Regions from separate parts of the Priestia sp. YIM B13551 genome, predicted to be linked through region 2. Evidence: riboswitches for the same ligand, from Rfam matches in the RefSeq annotation. Region 2 holds a riboswitch; the other holds the start of a gene.

Region 1 (7,066 bases), on a different contig from region 2:
CAAGTTTTACGATTAGCACAATCACTGCAATGACAAGAAGAATGTGAATGATGCCGCCGCCAATATGAAAAACTAATCCTAATAACCAAAAAATAAATAAAAGTCCAATAATCGTCCACAACATAATTTTTTCTCCTTTTTTTATATGTAGTATTTGTTATAATTCTATATTTCCCTAAATGTGCATAAATAAACGCATTTCATATACATCTTTTCACTAAGGAAGGTTCACATAATGTACAAAAAGTACTCATGTTCTCTGTGGTAAAATAAGTATGTAATCTTATTTCATTTAAACTATAGCGGAGATGATTAACTATGACGTGGATTGTATTACTTTCCATCATTCTTGTAAGTGCACTCAAAATATTAGTAACGTGTCTTCCAACTCCAGTGGTCAAATGGCTTATGACTAAATTTCAATTACACCCAACACTTGATGATCAAAACGTTACTGTCACAGTTGATGGGAAACATTTAGAAGGCAAAGACAAAATGCAAGTGATTGATTATTTTAATAAAGCAACATTTTTAAAACAATATTATGTCCATGAAGGAAATAAGGACTATTATAAACACCTAGAAGACAGTGAAACTCCACTGGTTATCGATACGAAAAAAGGAAAAAAAGATGTTCGATTATGCGTATACAGTTATGATGATCATGTCGATGTCGTAAAACAGTATAAAAAGAAAATTATTGCTTACAGCCTGCTGTCTGATCACCTTCAAAAGCAGTCCATAACAGCTGACCTAGCTTAAACCAGTCGCCTATAAGGCGGCTGGTTTAGTTTTAGGTTGAAGCTATCTTATTTAAAAATTCCAAACTTTAACATTAATTCTAATGCTATAATATAAATTAATTGGTTGAAGTAGATTTCGGCGAGCATCAAAAGTTTCTTTTCAAGTGGGCCTTTGGGACAACTATTGTCATGACAATTACAGCCATTTTAACAAATGCTATTTCCCTTTAGAGTTCTACCATAAAAAAGGAAGCCGACTACCATAAGGCAATCGGCTCACACATGTAGGATATTGATTTAACACTAACAAAGTACAACACAACACTAGTAATTATATAATATATTTCATTATTTTGAAAGCGATTTCATATATATTTTCAAAAATATTTTGTTATTTGTTTTTCATAGAAAAAAACCACGTTTCAGCCAATTCGAAACGTGGTTCTTTTCTGTAAGGACTTGCCCTACAGGCTATAAATGTAAGTACGTTCATTATAGCATGAGCTCTTATCTAGATTCCATGGTAATTACTGTATAATATCGTTACATTACGACCGGTTGTATTTTTCTGTCCATATGCAGCGTATTCCATGGCTCATCCTGTTCAGCAAGCCTTTCGATAAAACCTTGTGAAATCCAGAATGGGATAGCCCCCGGTAAAAAAGGATGAGTATGCAGATACAACGTGTCATAAAAATGATTTTGAGCAAATTGTTCCACTGCCTTTAACAGCTGCTGTCCAATGCCTAGACGCCGGTATGCTGGATCGACATAGCATTTTACAATCTCGGCTGCAGTTTTATGTTCATATCGCTTTTTTAATGCATGAAACCTTCCATCGTAAGCGTATAAACCAATTGTTCCAATTACTTGTTGATTTTCCGTGACAGCTGCAAAAAAAGCAGCGCCTTTCGCTTGAACATAATGTTCATTAAAATGAAGCAAATCCACAGAAAGCTGATTTTTTTCCAGCATAGGAAATAGCTCATTCCGCATATTCATGACAAACTGAATCACTTCAGCATCCTTTTCTTTTACTTCTTTAATTTGATACATTTGTACTTCTTGCACGTTTACTGTCACATCCTTTTATCTATCATTGTATCCTTTCTCTTTTTCCTATAGGAACAACGATATTGACTATGGCGTTACGTCTAAATGCTGAGTCAGCATATAATACTCGCTTGGATTTGTTGTCCAGTTTTTCACTTTTTGATTATAAGCAACAACAATGTTTGGATGTACAATCGATGACGTCAGCATTTCCCCATTAATCAAAGCGGTTGCTTGCTTGGCTAGCTGATCTCGTTTTGCGTCATCTACTGTTGAATTTAACTGTTCTATCATTTTTGTTAGCGTATCGTCATTAATCCGGCTGGCATTTAAACCACCGCCCGGCAAATAGTTCGTGCTTAAATAATAGCTGGCATCCCCTCTAGGTGCTGTGATAAGGCTGTACAATGCTAAATCCCAATCATCTTTTGCCATTACATATTCATCGCTGTCTTCAACTAGGTGAATCTTAATATTAATTCCTAACTCTTTCGCATTAGACTGTATAAGCTGAGCAATCAAAGGAAGTTCTGGCAATGAGCTGTATGTGACAAGAGAGAGGGATAATGGCTTTCCATTTTTGATTACTTTGCCATTTTTGAGTTGATAGCCTGCTTTCTCTAAATATTTTTTAGCATATGCTATTCCTTTTGTCTCACTAGCAGTATTATCAGCAAAAGGAAATTGGGGTAAAAATGGACCTCGAGCCGCTGCCGCTTGATTGTTCATTATGCTGCTGACAATTTCTTTCCGGTTCAGTAAGGTATCGATAGCTTTTCTTACAGTTTCGTCTTTTAATGCGTCATTGGTTTGATTATAAAGCAATAAATGAGTACGCACACTAGGTACTCCACTTACTTTGAAAGACGAATTCGCTTGTAAAGTGCTCAAGCTTTCTAAAGGCGGGCGATAAATAATATCGGCTGTCCCGGACTGAAGAGCCGCAACTCGCGCATTAGCATCTTCGTTAAATGCAAAGATCGCATTTTTCAATTTTACTTTCCCATTCCAATAATGTTCATATCTTTCTAACTTCACTTGATTTCCTTGATCGAAAGTCAAAACGTGAAATGGCCCTGTGCCAATGGGCTTCTTAGCTATACTAGAAACATCAACATCTATAATAGCTGTGTTTGGATGCACTAACTCAGAAGGAAATTTAGGCATTGGTTCTTTTAATGTAATTGTCAGCGCATGACCGTTCGCTTTCATTTCTTTAATATTTAAAGCGTTTTTCATCGCATAGCTTTGATCTATCGTTCTTTGAAGAGAAGACTTAACGGCATTTGCATCTAGCGCTTTGCCATTTTGAAACGTAATGTTCTTTCTTATCGTAAATGTCCACGTAAGACCGTTATCTTTCGTTTCCCACTTTTCAGCAAGCCAGGGCTTTATTTTTAAATCATTGCTGATTTTAACAAGCGTCTCCCCTACTCCCGCACGAACTGCTGTATAATTATCATCCGTATGAGGATCAAGCGTTGCAGATGTAAAATTAAATAAAAACGTCACACTTTTATCCGTTTTCTTTCTTTCTTTTATACTTATGCTCTCTTCATTAGGAGCGCAAGCAGTGAGGCAAAGTAACACAAGAAATATCATAGATACGAGTTTTTTATTATTTATCATTGATTTTTCCACCTTCTATTTTAATACACAAAAAAGCACTTCTAAAAAGAAGTGCTTGTCTTCACAACAAATTCAGATAAACGTATCCCTTGTTTATCCTATTTTTGGTTCTGCCAAAACACCTCCCTATCCTCGTAGGTTATTGTGTGCTGCGATTTATGGCAGGTCTCCTGGCTTCAAGTCACTGCCTTATACCGCCTTCCCGTCTCTAAATAGACAGTGGCTTTTTTGACATAAGGCTCCTTGTTACAGTGGCGGGACCGCTCCGGATTTGCACCGGATTCCCTTTTAAGGCAATTGAAAAACAATTGCCACCATAAAAGCTGGTTATTTAATTTAGTAGCGTGCTCTTGAAACTCTAGAAGTAGAAGCTGATGGTGAAACATCTTCATCATCAAATCCAGTGGCAATAACGGTTACCATCATTTCGTCCTTTAAATCTTCATTGATCACGGACCCAAAAATCATATTTAAGTCCTGATCAGAAGCAGACGTGACAATATCTGCTGCTTCCTGTACTTCGTAAAGACTCAAGCTGCTGCCGCTCGTAATGTTCAACAGCACGCCTCTTGCTCCATCAATCGATGCATCTAGCAGCGGACTAGAAATCGCTTTTTTCGCTGCTTCAATTGCCCGGTCTGATCCGGAAGCTCGTCCGATACCCATAAGCGCAAATCCTTGATTAGACATGATTGTTTTTACATCAGCAAAGTCAAGGTTAATCAGCCCCGGAACAGCGATTAAATCTGAAATACCTTGAATACCTTGGCGAAGAACATTATCTGCTTCACGGAATGCTTCAAGCATAGGCGTCTTTTTATCGACAATTTCAAGCAAGCGGTCGTTTGGAATCACAATAAGGGTATCTACCGATTCATTCATCGCAGTAATACCGCCTACTGCTTGCTTCGTACGTTTATTTCCTTCAAACTTGAACGGGCGAGTGACTACTCCAATTGTTAAAGCATTTAGTTCACGGGCAATTTGGGCAATAACCGGAGCTGCTCCAGTACCGGTTCCTCCGCCCATACCAGCTGTTACGAATACCATATCTGCGCCTTGCAGTACTTCTTGAATTTGTTCTCTGCTTTCTTCGGCTGCTTCTCTTCCCACTTCTGGATTAGCTCCTGCACCTAATCCTCGCGTTAAGGCCGCACCAATCTGCATTTTCACATCTGCTTTAGATAAGTTAAGCGCCTGAGCATCCGTATTAACGGCGATAAATTCTACTCCTTGTACACCGTGTTCAATCATACGGTTAACGGTGTTATTTCCTCCACCGCCGACCCCAATTACTTTAATTCGCACTAGTGGCGATACACCTGCATCAAATCCAAACATTCTAAGTTCCTCCTCAATGATCAAAATTACTTTCTCTTATTATCCGAAAAAACACGTGAAGAACCTTTTACTCCTATGTTTAACGCGTAACTGTTCTTTTGTTTTACAGATTTTATACACTTCTCTTTTAACCTTTAAATCTTTACATCTTTATGTAAATTTATTGTTGTTCTAAAATTAGTACGCCGAACTCTTTTATGGTTTTTCCACTCAAAATGGCATATAAGCTTATTGTATCATTCATTTGACAGATGTCTGTATTTAATTTTGAGTAAGATGTGACTAAGAGAATAATATTTTTATAGACAAAATGAGAAAAAGCCCTTAGAAATAAGGGCTTCTCTAGATAATAAACCGTTTTATAATTTCCCAGTTAAGAATTGAGCTTCTCCCATGCCAAAGCTCCAGTCAGCATTACCGTTTTCAACAATCGAAATCATAATGTCGTTTGGCTGAATGCCGCAGCTCTCTCCAAGCTCTTTTACAATTAATCTGTAAAGAGCTTGCTTTTGCTCTTCTGTCCGCTGTTTACTCGTTACACTTATAATAACCAAATCCTTGCTTCTCTCAAAGCCAAGACCTGTATCTTCAATAATCATTTCATGAGCAGGATGCTGATGTACAATTTGATAACGGTCGCGCTCCGGGACGCCAAAGGCTTCTAGCATCGCTCGGTGAGCAGCGTCTAGTAATGTTTTTAACTCTTTTTCATCTCTTCCTTCTATTACATCAAATCTAAGTAATGGCATACTAAGTAACCTCCAGCTTTTTGTCTAATGTATTATTGCTTCATCATATCACAACTATCATTTGTTAAAAAAAGATATGCTATTCACAATGTGCTCTCTAGTGAAAGAGACCTCAAACGCTTCAATAAAAGCTGAACCTAATAAAAAGAAATGAGCAGCATAACGGCTCATTTCATTAGTACAAAAACATTTATAATAAGAGCTAAAATACATACAGATACAATGGCAATGAGTACGTTCATCACAAGGTTTTGCGAGGATGTTTTGGCTTGTTTTTTCATATCAGCCCGACTCATCTGTTGCTTTTCATGATCACTTTTAGACATCACGTAGCCTCTCCTATTCATCAAAATGTCAGCAGTGTGTAAATGATTTTTGAGAAACCTTGATCCAGTTCTTTTGTATAGACAGCAGCACATGCAGGTTATCACCAGTTATTTTAGCATGTTTTGTCAAATAAGTGGACTATGTAGCGCTTCAATTTAGTATTCACGGGCAAATATATTTAAATTCGTTGCTTTTCTCTTCTTTTCTCGCTATTGTTTGAGAAGAAGGATAATTAGATACGATAAAGGATGATACGATATTGAATAACCATACGCAGCTGCCTCAGTATATCTACACATACGCATGCAGCGAAGAGGAACTCTCACTATGTCAATTAGAGAGACGCTCTCTTTTTGAAATTGAAACTGAGAAACCTATCATAAAAAGTGCCGTTAAACTTGATCCAAGCAGAAGCCCTTTTATCAAAGAGCGATTAGATATTATGTATGAATCAGATGACCTTGCAGATATTTGTAAACAAGTAGAAGATATTGACCTTGGAGACAAAACATTTAAACTCATTTTCATGAAAATTAATGACTTGGAAAAAGATCAAAAAATAAGTTATAAAGGTCAGCGTGCTATTGAACGTGATGTGGGTTGGCATTTTGTAGCAGAAGCAGACTTGCATAACCCTGACCATTTGTTTGGCATTGTTCCATTTGAAGGACGCTGGTATTTTGGGAAATATCAAAAAAGCGAAGCGGTATGGCTGCATCATTTGAAGAAACCGCGTGAATACTCTACAGCACTCAGTACCCGCCTTGCAAGAGCTGTAGCTAACATTGCCGTTCCAAACCCTGAAGGAATCAAAGCGATTGATCCATGCTGCGGTATCGGTACAGTCCTTGTAGAAGCCCTTTCAATGGGCATTGATATTGTAGGACGCGATATCAATCCACTTGTGACCGACGGATCTCGTGAAAATATTGCGCATTTCGGCTTAAGCGGTGATGTCAAAACTGGACCGATTTCAGATGTTACAACTCACTATGATGTAGCTATCATCGACATGCCTTACAATCTCTACACCCACGCGACGCCTGAAGATCAGCTTTCTATTTTAAAACACGCTCGCCGCTTTGCGGATAAAGTAGTCGTGATTACAGTAGATACGATTGACCATATGATTCATGAAGCTGGCTTTTCTATTTCAGATCGCTGCGTAGCGCGCAAAAGCGTATTTTCTAGACAAGTAGTTGTATGCGAATAAAAAAGACACCA
Region 2 (7,066 bases):
TTCCAAAGCCTGTTGTTGCGATGGTATCAGGCTATGCAATTGGTGGAGGCCACGTTCTTCACGTTGTATGTGACTTAACAATTGCAGCGGATAACGCAGTCTTTGGACAAACAGGTCCTAAAGTTGGAAGCTTCGATGCAGGATATGGCTCTGGTTACTTAGCTCGCATCGTAGGTCATAAGAAAGCGCGTGAGATCTGGTTCTTATGCCGTCAGTACAACGCTCAAGAAGCACTAGACATGGGATTAGTAAACACGGTCGTTCCATTAGAACAGCTTGAAGCTGAAACAATTCAATGGTGTGAAGAGATGTTAGAAAAAAGTCCAACCGCTCTTCGTTTCTTAAAAGCAGCATTTAATGCTGATACGGATGGCTTAGCTGGTATCCAGCAATTTGCGGGTGACGCAACGCTTCTTTATTACACAACCGATGAGGCAAAAGAAGGTCGCGATGCATTTAAGGAAAAACGCAATCCAGACTTCCAACAGTTCCCACGTTTCCCTTAAACAGCTGAAACAGCTTGGTGATTATCATCAGGCTGTTTTTTCAATTTAATTTAGTTAATCAGTATAAAAAGGAGAGAAATTCATGAGTAGCCAAACGATTCCCAATGGGCTTATGCAAAGAGCATATTTGACGCCAAATCGAGTGGCGGTAGAAACACCGCAAACGTCTCTTACGTTTCAAGAGCTTCATAAACGTGTTCAAAAAGTAGCACAGCAGCTTTCGTTTAACGGTGTAAAGCAAGACGATACCATTGCTTTATACATGAAAAATAGAGTGGAGTTTATTGAGATTTTACATGCGGTTTCTTATATTGGCGCCCGGTTGCTGCTCGTCAACACGCGTTTGACAAACGAAGAAATTAATTATCAGCTAACAGATGCAAACGTGTCGTTGCTTATTGCGGATGAAACATTTTTAATGAGAGAATTCCAAAGTTCCATTACTCAGCTTACTTTACCTGCTTTAAAAAGTTCTCCAGAAGCAGAAACAGGTTTTCAAAAAACGTGGAATCTCGAGGAGACATTCACCATTATGTATACGTCTGGAACAACAGGTCATCCAAAAGGAGTGCTGCAGACATATGGAAATCACTGGTGGAGTTCCGTTGGCTCAGCGCTTAATTTAGGATTAAATGAAAAAGACTGCTGGCTTATAGCGGTTCCTTTGTTTCATATTAGCGGCTTATCTATTTTAATGCGGAGCGTCTTTTACGGAATGAAAATCATTTTAGAAGAACGGTTTGAAGCAAGAGCAGTAAATGAAGAGATTGAAAACAAAGGGGTAACGATTATTTCGGTTGTCACTTCCATGCTATCCAATATGCTCGATGAGTTAGGGGAACGGAAATATCCGCATACGTTTCGCTGCATGCTTTTAGGAGGAGGACCTGCACCGCTTACTATTTTAGAGGCTTGTGTGAATAAAGAAATTCCTGTTTATCAAACGTATGGAATGACAGAAACATCTTCACAGTTCGTTACCCTTTCACCTGAAGACAGTTTACGAAAACTGGGATCAGCAGGTAAACCATTATTTCCATGTGCAATGAAAATTGTAGATGAAAAAGGAAATGAAACAAGCGAAGCAGGAGAAATCATTGTTAAAGGTCCAAATGTTACAAAAGGATATTTAAATAAACCTGAAGCTACTGAAAAAGCCCTTCAACAAGGCTGGTTCTATACAGGAGATATCGGGAAAGTGGATGAAGAAGGCTTCCTATATGTATTAGACAGACGTTCGGACCTCATTATTTCAGGTGGAGAAAATGTATATCCAGCTGAAATTGAAAATATTTTATTGAAGCACCCTGCTGTTAAAGAGGCTGGTGTAACGGGAGTAGCCGATGAAAAATGGGGACAAGTTCCGGCAGCATGCATCGTTACAAAAGAAGACGTTTCAGATGAAGAATTATCTTTACACATGCAACAATTTTTAGCGAAGTACAAACTTCCAAAGTATTTCGTTCGAGTAGAGGAGCTGCCGCGAACGGCTTCTAATAAAATCATACGCCGGAAGCTATCATCGTTCATACAGAAAGGGAGTTAATCGATGATTATAAAAAAAGTACATCTTTATAAAATTGACATGAAGCTTCTTTCTCCTTTTTCAACAAGCTATGGTACGGTGCAGGATCGAGAATTGATTTTGCTGGAAGTAGAAGATGAAAAAGGTTTTACAGGGTGGGGAGAGGTCGTTGCTTTTTCATCTCCTTGGTATACGGAAGAAACGATTCAGACGTGTTTTCATATGTTAGACGATTTTTTAATTCCTTCGCTTCTTCATCAGCAACTTCAAAAACCAGAGGATGTTCAAAAGCTATTCAAACCTCTAAAGCGAAATAACATGGCTAAAGCAGCTTTGGACTGTGCTGTATGGGATTTGTATGCAAAGCGGCAAAATAAGCCGTTATCTGAAGTAATTGGCGGAGTAAGGCCTGCTGTAGAAGCTGGAGTGGTAGTTGGCTTAAACGACATTTCCGTAATGAAAGAACAAATAAAGACTTACATGAAAGATGGCTATAAGCGCTTTAAAGTGAAAATTAAGCCGGGTGCTGACTATGAGCTACTGAAACAAATTCGAGATGAATTTCCAAGCATTCCTCTTATGGCTGATGCCAATTCAGCCTATACGTTAAGCGATAGTGATTCATTGAAGAAACTAGATGAATTGAATTTAATGATGATCGAACAGCCGTTAAGTTCTGATGATATCCTTGATCATCGATTGTTACAAAAGCAAATGAAGACGCCGATTTGCTTAGATGAAAGTATTGTGAGCTATGAAGATGCACGTCATGCAATTGAACAAGAAAGCTGTAAGATTATCAATGTGAAAATCGGTCGAGTTGGCGGAATGTCCGTAGCAAAGCAAATTCATGATTTATGCGCCCAGCATGGTGTAAGACTTTGGGTTGGAGGAATGTTAGAAGCAGGGATTTCACGAGCTCATAATATCGCCCTTGCCACACTGCCTTCTTTCACGATACCAGGTGATATTTCTGCGTCGTCTCGCTATTGGGAAAAAGATATTATTAAGCCCGAAGTAGAGGTAGAAGCCGGAGTAATAAAGGTGAAGGGAAAACCGGGGATAGGATACGATATTGATAAAAAGTTTATCAAAACAATCACAGCATTTGAAAAAGAATACAAATAATTAAAAACCGTTTTTTTATGAAAAACGGTTTTTTTTATTGAGGTTGTCAATGTTTAGTAGAAAAATAGGACAAATTTTTTAAAAAGAGCACATTGTTCCATCAAGCGTGTCAAAACATGTTATGATGGAATAGTTTGATGAAAAAAGTCGAAGAGTTTTATCGTAAAAAACAAAATTATTTTTGAAAATAGGTTGATAGTTTTCTAAGTTGTCCTATATAATGTGTTTATAACATAACACAATATGTTGTTTTGAAATCCATAATAAAATACTATATTTTGTGTTTTCCAGTGAAAAAGGTGTCTGATAAAAAGACTTAAAAGGGAATTTGGTGAAAATCCAAAGCTGTCCCCGCAACTGTGAATGCTGATGAAATAAGGAGATCCACTGTGAGTAAACATCATGGGAAGGCCTTAAAGTAAAAAGAAGCATAAGTCAGGAGACCTGCCTTTTTTATGTCGTTTTATCTTCTTCGGGAGGTGAGAGGGTAGAGCGAGGATTGAGAAAAGACTTAGTGTCTTCTTCTATCTTCGTTCTATTCGCTCACCGAGGTACGGTGAGCGATTTTTTATTTTGAAGTGAAGAGAGGAGCCATATTTATGGTGAATACATTAAAGCCTACAATTCTACATGAATTAACTGCATATATTGAACGTTTAAAAAAAGAATTTACGCAGCTTGATTTTTCTTTGTATGAGGAAAAGGTTATTCAAACTGTTACAGTAAAGGAAAATATGACGGACGAAAAGGTTGCAAACGTACTAATTTTGGCAGCCTTAGAGCGTATTTCAATGGAAGAACCCGATTGGACGTACGTAGCGGCAGACGTCTACTTAAACGAACTATATCGAAAAGCAGCGGACAACCGAGGTTACGATAAAAAAGAGAAGTACGGTTCGTTTTATCAGCTTATTCAAGAACTAACAAAAATCGGCATTTATAATAAGCAGCTATTAAAAACATATACAGAAGAAGAAATTAATGAAATTGCTTCAGTCATTATTCCTGAACGCGATCGTTTATTTACATACATTGGATTGTTGACATTAGCAGATCGCTATTTAGCGACATCACATGATAAGCGCGTATACGAATTACCGCAAGAACGTTTTCTTATCATTGCTATGACGCTGATGTCTCAAGAAAAGAAAGAAAATCGAACAGCATTAGTAAAAGAAGCGTACTGGGCGCTTTCTAGTCTATATATGACGGTTGCCACACCAACACTTTCAAACGCAGGAAAGAGCTACGGACAGCTATCTAGCTGCTTTATTGATACGATTGATGACAGCTTACGCGGTATTTATGATAGCAATACAGATTTGGCCACGCTTAGTAAAAATGGAGGCGGAATTGGTGTCTACCTCGGTCATATTAGAAGCCGAGGAAGTGATATAAAAGGTTTTAAAGGCGTATCATCAGGAACAATTCCATGGATGAAACAGCTAAATAATACGGCTGTAAGTGTCGATCAGCTAGGTCAACGACAAGGAGCTATTGCCGTATATTTAGACGTATGGCACAAAGACATCTTTTCATTCTTAGACGCGCGTTTGAACAATGGTGACGAACGTCAGCGCACGCATGATTTATTCACTGGCGTATGTTTGCCAGATTTGTTTATGGAAAAAGTAGAGGCACGTGAAGACTGGCACTTATTCGATCCTCACGAAGTTCGTACGCTGATGGGCTACTCGTTAGAAGATTTTTATGATGAAGAAGAAGGCAGCGGTTCGTTCCGCACTCGTTACGCTGAGTGTGTAAATAATGAACAGCTTTCAAGAGAAACAGTACCTGCTATTGAAATCTTCAAGCGCATTATGCTTTCGCAGCTTGAAACCGGAACGCCTTATATGTTCTATCGTGATACGGTTAACCGAGCTAATCAAAACCGCCACGAGGGCATGATCTACTGCAGCAACTTATGTACAGAAATTACGCAAAACCAAAGCACAACGGTCGTAACAGAGGAAATTACGGAAGACGGAAAAATTATTATTACAAAGAATCCGGGCGATTTTGTTGTATGTAATCTTTCTTCTATCAACTTAGCGAGAGCCGTAACTGAAGATGTGCTTGAACGTTTAATTCCAATTCAAGTACGCATGCTTGATAACGTTATTGAGTTAAATGATTTGCCGGTACTTCAAGCAAAACTAACAAACCAAAAGTACCGCGCAGTAGGGCTTGGCACATTTGGTTGGAACCATTTGCTTGCCTTAAAGAAAATAGCATGGGAAACAGATGAAGCGGTAGCATATTGCGATGAATTGTATGAGCAAATTGCTTACTTAACCGTACAGGCAAGCATGAACTTAGCTAAAGAAAAAGGTGCATATCCATTATTTAAAGGCTCAGATTTTGAGTCAGGCGCTTATTTTGAAACACGTAAATACACAAGCGAAGCGTGGAGTGAACTGCGTAACGAAGTTCAAAGCAATGGGATAAGAAATGGCTACTTAATGGCTGTAGCACCTAATTCATCAACATCTATTATCGCGGGTTCTACTGCAAGTATTGATCCGATTTTCCGTAAGTTTTATTCAGAGGAAAAGAAAAACTATAAAATCCCGGTGACGGCACCAGATTTATCACCAGCAACAAACTGGTATTATAAGTCCGTTTATTTAATTGATCAGCACTGGAGCATTAAGCAAAACGCCAAGCGACAGCGCCATATTGATCAATCCATTTCATTCAACTTATATGTGCAAAATGATATCCGAGCAAAAGAGCTGCTGGATCTTCATATGACGGCATGGAAAGAAAAGTTAAAAACGACCTACTACGTACGTTCAACATCAAGTGAAGTCATTGAAGAATGTGAAAGCTGTCATAGTTAAAAGGAGTGAATAATTGATGACAAGCATGTTAAAACGAGAATTAATGAACGAAACAGCTCCGAACCGTTCGACAGGAATCATTAACGGCAAGAGCTCAAATATTCTAAACTGGGATGACGTCCGATTTTCATGGGCGTTCCCTAAATACAAACGTATGCTAGCTAACTTCTGGACGCCGTTTGAAATTAATATGGGTCAAGATATTAAGCAGTTCCCTCAGTTAACGGCTGACGAACAAGAGAGCTTTTTAAAAATTATTGGCTTGCTGGCGCTACTGGACAGTATTCAATCAGATTATGCTAGCAAAGTAGCTGACTATGTAACCGATTCTTCGATTAATGCTCTAATGATTATTTTAGCGCAGCAAGAAGTGGTTCATAATCATTCGTATTCATATGTTTTATCAAGTCTTGTACCAAAAGGAAAACAAGATGAAGTATTTGAATACTGGCGCACAGACGAAAAGCTTCGCGCTCGAAATGACTTTATTACAAACGGATATAAAGCATTTAGCGAAGAAGCAACGGTTGAAAACTTTTTGAAGTCTATGGTATATGATGTTATTTTAGAAGGCCTTTTCTTCTATAGCGGATTTGCTTTCTTCTATAATCTTGCGAGAAATCAAAAGATGGTGGCGACATCTACGATGATTAACTATATCAATCGTGATGAACAGCTTCACGTTGGGTTATTTGAAAAGATTTTCAAGGAAGTACTAAATGAAAATCCAGCTTATCGTACGGAGGAGCTAGAAACGTTTGTAGTTGAAACGTTCCAAGAGGCAGCTCGTCTTGAAATTGAATGGGCGGAATCTGTTATCGGAGAAAAATTCGACGGCATCACGATGAAAGAACTGCAGCAGTATATTGAATACATGGCTAATAAACGCTGTAATCAGTTAGGCTTCGGTCGAGCTGCTTTCCCAGAAGCACCGATTGAAAATCCTCTTCGTTGGATTATTGCTTATCAAGAGGTAGATTTAGGGAAAACGGATTTCTTTGAACAGAAATCAAGACAATATACAAAAGCATCAGATGCGAATGGATTTGATGATCTATAAATAC

Evidence for each region. Region 2 has a riboswitch for cobalamin ahead of ACFX4N_RS19795 (ribonucleoside-diphosphate reductase subunit alpha). Riboswitches for the same ligand answer to the same signal wherever they lie in the genome.
Region 1: it holds a riboswitch for cobalamin, as region 2 does, so the genes downstream of both, nikA (nickel ABC transporter substrate-binding protein) here and ACFX4N_RS19795 (ribonucleoside-diphosphate reductase subunit alpha) in region 2, are expected to answer to the same signal.

What each region holds. Positions count from the first base shown of each region.
Region 1 covers NZ_JBHZOX010000008.1:100,040-107,105, forward strand. The annotation lists gene ACFX4N_RS26175 (lmo0937 family membrane protein) at 1-124, opposite strand, end outside; gene ACFX4N_RS26180 (YfmQ family protein) at 319-762, shown strand; gene ACFX4N_RS26185 (GNAT family N-acetyltransferase) at 1,287-1,814, opposite strand; gene nikA (nickel ABC transporter substrate-binding protein) at 1,884-3,425, opposite strand; cobalamin riboswitch at 3,568-3,759, opposite strand; gene ftsZ (cell division protein FtsZ) at 3,762-4,766, opposite strand; gene ACFX4N_RS26200 (tautomerase family protein) at 5,126-5,515, opposite strand; gene ACFX4N_RS26205 (hypothetical protein) at 5,683-5,841, opposite strand; gene ACFX4N_RS26210 (TRM11 family SAM-dependent methyltransferase) at 6,102-7,055, shown strand.
Region 2 covers NZ_JBHZOX010000004.1:14,765-21,830, forward strand. The annotation lists gene menB (1,4-dihydroxy-2-naphthoyl-CoA synthase) at 1-506, shown strand, start outside; gene ACFX4N_RS19785 (o-succinylbenzoate--CoA ligase) at 589-2,052, shown strand; gene menC (o-succinylbenzoate synthase) at 2,056-3,159, shown strand; cobalamin riboswitch at 3,440-3,625, shown strand; gene ACFX4N_RS19795 (ribonucleoside-diphosphate reductase subunit alpha) at 3,759-6,002, shown strand; gene ACFX4N_RS19800 (ribonucleotide-diphosphate reductase subunit beta) at 6,019-7,062, shown strand.